One region of the Aerococcus sp. L_32 genome, then DNA from elsewhere that is predicted to be linked to it. Evidence: riboswitches for the same ligand, from Rfam matches in the RefSeq annotation. Region 1 holds a riboswitch; the other holds the start of a gene.
The links. Region 1 has a riboswitch for S-adenosylmethionine ahead of ACRCJ0_RS01780 (hypothetical protein). Riboswitches for the same ligand answer to the same signal wherever they lie in the genome.
Positions count from the first base shown of each region.

Region 2: linked by a shared signal. The riboswitch ahead of ACRCJ0_RS04040 (hypothetical protein) and the one ahead of ACRCJ0_RS01780 (hypothetical protein) in region 1 are both predicted to bind S-adenosylmethionine.

Region 1 is NZ_JBOEQF010000011.1:2,841-6,267, forward strand. It holds gene ypfJ (KPN_02809 family neutral zinc metallopeptidase) at 1-988, shown strand, start outside; SAM riboswitch class I at 1,408-1,505, shown strand; gene ACRCJ0_RS01780 (hypothetical protein) at 1,577-1,891, shown strand; gene ACRCJ0_RS01785 (SDR family oxidoreductase) at 1,981-2,829, opposite strand; gene ACRCJ0_RS01790 (Rrf2 family transcriptional regulator) at 2,930-3,403, shown strand.
Region 2 is NZ_JBOEQF010000034.1:12,939-16,365, forward strand. It holds gene ACRCJ0_RS04030 (Rrf2 family transcriptional regulator) at 1-268, opposite strand, end outside; gene ACRCJ0_RS04035 (SDR family oxidoreductase) at 369-1,217, shown strand; gene ACRCJ0_RS04040 (hypothetical protein) at 1,305-1,619, opposite strand; SAM riboswitch class I at 1,691-1,788, opposite strand; gene ypfJ (KPN_02809 family neutral zinc metallopeptidase) at 2,208-3,245, opposite strand.

The DNA of each region.
Region 1 (3,427 bases):
TCGAAACACCGGAAGTGGTGGATTAGGTGGTTTGGGACAAGGGCGATCCGGAGGAAGAATACCTATTCAGCTTCCAGGTAGTCGTGGGACTTCAACTGGAGGCAGAAGCTTAGGTTGCGGTTCGATTATCTTAATGTTGATTCTATTCTTTGTATTTGGAGGGACATCTTTATTAGGTGGCAATCAGTCTAGTTCAAGCAATAATCAATCAAACGATCAAACCAGTCAGGTAGATGTCCAATTACCAGGACAGATGGAATCGAATACGCAAATTCAAGCAAATCCTGATAGTCAGGTCAGTTTGCCAGAGACTGGATCCACAGATAGTGACACAGTTACTGAAGATGAGTTGGCTGAATTTGTTTCCGTTATCCTATACGATACCGAAGAGTACTGGACACAAGCCTTTTCTGAAGCTGGATATACATATGAGAATCCAGACCTGGTCATCTTTGAGGATGCTGTGAATTCATCTTGTGGGTATAATACATCTGAGGTTGGACCTTTCTATTGCCCAACCGATGAAACCATTTATATCGACTTAGATTTTTATAATCAACTCGTTCAAAATTATGGTGGTGGTGGAGACTTCGCTATGGCCTATGTGATCGCCCATGAGGTAGGCCACCATGTCCAACAGCAACTTGGTATTTCCAATCAGGTTAGACAAATTCAGTCTGAAGTAGGTGAAACTGAACAAAATCAGTGGACTGTACGGATGGAATTGCAAGCGGACTATCTTGCGGGTGTATGGGCACATAACGTCGTTGAGAATGATTGGATGGAAGCAGGGGACCTTGAAGAAGGATTAAACGCAGCTTATCACATTGGTGATGATGTCTTGCAAGAAAAGGCCTATGGCTATACGATGCCCGACTCTTTTACGCATGGTACTGCTGAGCAACGACAAAACTGGTTTAAAAAAGGCTTAGAAGCAGGCGACTTGTCACAATGGGATACTTACAATATAGACTACAGTAGCCTATAAAGTGGGTCACAGAACTTTCTGAGTGATTATAGTATACATAGTAGGGAATTTTAGTGCAGCAACACATACTGTATTTGAATAGGATTTTATATATAAAATCTTCATATGTTTTTAAATAAATAATGATTATACTAACTACTAGTATGGTTTGTAGATGCCTCTTAAAGCCGGATTACAGTCTTGCTTTAGGAGGTTTTATCATGTGGAAGATAGCTAGGATATGCCGTAAGTCAAATGGATGATGATAGTTTTGAAACGTCGAACTAGCGTTGGGTAAAAGTGTCATCATTTTTACTTCATGATTGTAATAACAATCAAGTCGAATAAAAGTTTGCTTATCTTAATCTAATTGTCGAATTTCATCACGATTTGAAATCTATCCATACGTCTGGTATAATACGTATACAATTAAAGAACACAACTTATTCAGAGCAAGTGGAGGGATCTGGCCCTATGAAGCTTCAGCAACCTACCTTTGGCAAGGTGCTAATTCCAACTCGAAAGAGATAGATGAGTCTAACCAAGTTATTGGCACGACGAGTCGCGTTGTGCTTTTTTTATTGAATAAAATAACTAGGAGTGTGTTGAATGTTTAATGATGAATGCGTAAGTTTTAGTGAATTTGTAGGTGGAATTGGTGCCTTAGGTTTTATGCCGTATTTTCGTTTCTACAGAAGTAAGACAGGGGATCCTAAAGAACATGATCATATTGCTGTGATCTGTCGTAACGAGCCTTGTTCAGGTGCACATATTGCTAGAGTTTGTGTGTGTTGTATAGGGAAAGTCCATGTCAATGATTATGATGGGTTTAAGGAGGCAATAAGCCCTGAAACTTACGATCAATTAGTCAATTTGATTACTAATTTTTCCTATACAGATGTGGACTATAAAGCAATACGGTAGTAAAAAAGAGACCCTACTAGTGACCGTTATGGCTAGCTAGTAGGGTCTTTTGATTTTTTATGAAGAAGGATTTTTAGAACGATATGAAATTATTGAAGTAATTCTTTAAAGGCGTCCACAAGCGGTGTTAGGGGTTTGCCTAATACTTTTTCAAAGTCATCTGATTGTACATCTAATACACCGTTTTTGATGTCTCCTTGAATCGCTAGGAAGAAGCCTGCTACTGGTTCTGGCAATTGATTGTCAGTTAGATTTTTAACGAATGCTTCGTCGTTAGTTTCGAGAGGGGCAATTTCTTTACCTATTGCTTCTGCTAGTGCTTTAGTTAAAGTCGCGTAGTCTACTGGTTTACCAGATAGTTCTAAGATTTCAGGGAATGTTTTTTCGCCAGCTAAAACGATCGCAGCTGCTTCAGCATATTCGCGACGCAATGCCCAACCAGCTTTACCATTTTCAGCGGTGTATAATAGTTTGCCACTGTTTAAAGCTGCACCTACAAGCGGTAGTTCATTTTCCAAGTACCAGTTATTTCTTAAAATTGTAAAAGGAATGCCGGATGCTTTGATGGCTTTTTCGGTATAACGGTGGTCAGTTGCTAGGTCGGCAGAAGATTGGTCTGCACGGGCGAAGCTTGTATAGGTGATAAAGCTGACGCCAGCTTCTTTGGCTGCATCAATTGCATTTTGATGTTCTTCTTGACGAGTGCCAGGTGCTGATGAAACTAGTAATAAGCGGTCAATACCTGTGAAGGCAGCTTTTAAAGATGCTTTATCTAAGTAATCGCCGATGTGTACTGTATAGCCAGCTTCAGCAAGTGGTGCAGCTTTTTCTTCGCTTCGTGCTAAGATGTGGATATCTGATACTGGAACTAATGTTTTTAATTTGTCTAATGCGAGGCCACCAAAGGCACCTGTTGCGCCAGTTACTAAATATTTCATAAATAAACACTCCTTTTTTCAACCTGTAATAATTAAAGTTACAGGTTAATAATAGTGAATGTGCTATAATAAGTCAAGAGAAAAGAGGTGGGATATTCAGATGAAACATTCAGTAAAATTTAGTGATGCTATTCATATTCTAGTTTATATCGAGATGCTTCAAGGCACAGACTTATCTAGTGAAGTGATTGCCAAAAGTGTGAATGCTAATCCCGTTTCTGTTAGACGCATTATGAGTAGCCTAAAAAAGGCCGGCCTGATCACTAGTCAATCAGGAAAGGCCGATCCGAAATTAAGTAGAGAACCAGCGGCGATTTCTTTTTATGATATTTATCAAGCTATTGATGAAGAACAGCAAATATTCCGTGTAGATGAGAAAACAGCACCTGCCTGTATCGTAGGCGGTAACATCCAAGGTGTATTAGCTGAAAAATATGATCAATTGCAACGTAGCGTCGAATTGGAGATGCAACAAATCAACTTAGGAGATATTATCCATTCAGTCTCTCAAAGTGCCAATCAATCTGAATTAAACGACGAAGAAACCAAGCAAATACTCCAACGATTTTTATAAAAATAAGCTAAGTCGATAATACTT
Region 2 (3,427 bases), on a different contig from region 1:
CCCGGAATATTTGCTGCTCTTCGTCGATAGCTTGATAAATATCATAAAACGAAATATTTTCGGGATCTCTACTTAATTTTGGATTGGCCTTTCCTGATTGGCTAGTAATTAGGTCGGCCTTTTTTAGGCTACTCATAATGCGTCTAACAGAAACGGGATTAGCATTCACACTTTTGGCAATCACTTCACTTGATAAGTCTGTACCTTGAAGCATCTCGATATAAACTAAAATATGAATAGCATCACTAAACTTTACTGAATGTTTCATCTGAATATCCCACCTCTTTTCTCTTGACTTATTATAGCACATTCACTATTATTAACCTGTAACTTTAATTATTACAGGTAGAAAAAAGGAGTGTTTATTCATGAAATATTTAGTAACTGGCGCAACAGGTGCCTTTGGTGGGCTCGCATTAGACAAATTAAATACATTAGTTCCCGTATCAGATATCCACATCTTAGCACGTAGTGAAGAAAAAGCTGCGCCACTTGCTGAAGCTGGTTATACAGTTCACATTGGCGATTACTTAGATAAAGCATCTTTAAAATCTGCCTTCACAGGTATTGACCGCTTATTACTGGTTTCATCAGCACCTGGCACTCGTCAAGAAGAACATCAAAATGCGATTGATGCAGCCAAAGAAGCTGGCGTTAGCTTTATCACCTATACAAGCTTCGCCCGTGCAGACCAATCTTCTGCTGATCTAGCAACTGACCACCGTTATACCGAAAAAGCCATCAAAGCATCCGGCATCCCTTTTACAATTTTAAGAAATAACTGGTACTTGGAAAATGAACTACCGCTAGTAGGTGCAGCTTTAAACAGTGGCAAACTATTATACACCGCTGAAAATGGTAAAGCTGGTTGGGCATTACGTCGCGAATATGCTGAAGCAGCTGCGATCGTTTTAGCTGGCGAAAAAACATTCCCTGAAATCTTAGAACTATCTGGTAAACCAGTAGACTACGCGACTTTAACTAAAGCACTAGCAGAAGCAATAGGTAAAGAAATTGCCCCTCTCGAAACTAACGACGAAGCATTCGTCAAAAATCTAACTGACAATCAATTACCAGAACCAGTAGCAGGCTTCTTCCTAGCGATTCAAGGAGACATCAAAAATGGTGTATTAGATGTACAATCAGACGACTTTGAAAAAGTATTAGGCAAGCCATTAACACCGCTTGTGGATGCCTTTAAAGAATTATTTCAATAATTCATATCATTCAATAAACCCTTCTTCATAAAAAACAAAAGACCCTACTAGCTAGCCTTAGCGGCAACTAGTAGGGTCTCTTTTTTACTACCGTATTGCTTTATAGTCCACATCTGTATAGGAAAAATTAGTAATCAAATTGACTAATTGATCATAAGTTTCAAGGCTTATTGCCTCCTTAAATCCATCATAATCATTGACGTGGACTTTTCCTATACAACACACGCAAACTCTAGCAATATGTGCCCCAGAACATGGCTCATCACGGCAGATCACAGCAATATGATCATGCTCCTTAGGATCCCCTGTCTTACTTTTGCGAAAACGAAAATACGGCATAAAACCTAGGGCGCCAATCCCACCTACAAATTCACTAAAATTTACGCACTCATCATTAAACATTCGACACACTCCTAGTTATTTTATTCAATAAAAAAAGCACAACGCGACTCGTCGTGCCAATAACTTGGTTAGACTCATCTATCTCTTTCGAGTTGGAATTAGCACCTTGCCAAAGGTAGGTTGCTGAAGCTTCATAGGACCAAATCCCTCCACTTGCTCTGAATAAGTTGTGTTCTTTAATTGTATTCGTATTATACCAAATGTATTGATAGATTTCAAATCGTGATGAAATTCGACAATTAGATTAAGATAAGCAAACTTTTATTCGGCTTATTTATCCATTCAATTATGAAGTAAAAATGATAATACTTTTACGCGACGCTAGTTCGACGTTTCAAAACTATCATCATCCATTTGACGTATGATTATCCTAGCTATCTTCAACATGATAAAACCTCCTAAAGCAAGACTGTAATCTGGCTTTAAGAGGCATCTACAAACTATACTAGTAGCTAGTATAATCATTATTTATTTAAAAACATATGAAGATTTTGCATATAAAACCCTATTAAAATACAGTATGTGTTGCTGCACTAAAATTCCCTGCATATGTATACTATATCCATTAAGCACATTCTGTGACCCACTCTATAGGCTACTATAGTCTATATTGTAAGTATCCCATTGTGACAAGTCGCCTGCTTCTAACCCTTTCTTAAACCAGTTTTGCCGTTGCTCAGCAGTACCGTGCGTAAAAGAGTCGGGCATCGTATGGCCATAAGCTTTTTCTTGCAAGACATCATCACCAATGTGATAAGCTGCATTTAATCCTTCTTCAAGGTCCCCTGCTTCCATCCAATCATTCTCAACGACGTTATGTGCCCATACACCAGCAAGATAGTCAGCTTGTAATTCCATCCGTACAGTCCATTGATTTTGTTCAGTTTGACCAACTTCAGACTGAATTTGTCGAACCTGATCGGAAAGGCCAAGTTGCTGTTGAACATGGTGCCCTACTTCATGGGCGATCACATAGGCCATAGCAAAATCACCACCGCCTCCATAATTTTTAACAAGTTGATTATAGAAATCTAAGTCGATATAAATAGTTTCATCCGTTGGGCAATAGAAAGGTCCAACTTCAGATGTGTTATACCCACAAGATGAATTCACAGCATCCTCAAAGATGACCAAATCTGGATCCTTATAAGTATATCCAGCTTCAGAAAATGCTTGTGTCCAGTACTCTTCGGTATCATAAAGGATAACGGAAACAAATTCAGCCAACTCATCTTCAGTAACTGTTTCACTATCTGTGGATCCAGTCTCTGGTAAACTGACCTGACTATTAGGATTGGCTTGAATTTGCGTATTCGATTCCATCTGTCCTGGTAATTGTACATCTACCTGACTGGTTTGATCGTTTGTTTGATTATTACTTGAACTAGATTGGTTGCCACCTAATAAAGATGTCCCACCAAATACAAAGAATATAATCAGCATTAAGATAATCGAACCGCAACCTAAGCTTCTGCCTCCAGTTGAAGTCCCGCGACCACCTGGAAGCTGAATAGGTATTCTACCCCCGGATCGCCCTTGCCCCAAACCACCTAATCCACCACTTCCGGTGTTTCGACCACGCAAGTCTTTTACATTACCACTACGTTTGCGCCCTTGCCATTTCATGGAAATACCCCCTGACAGTTTTCTTCATTATATCATATGTGTTATATTCCATAAACAAATGTAATGTAAACGTTCCTCACAATTAAACATAAAATAATCGTCAAAACTAGTGTCACCCGTAAAAATACTGAAGCATCTTTTATTGAACTATTACGGAGAAAACAGTCAATAAAGCAGTAAAG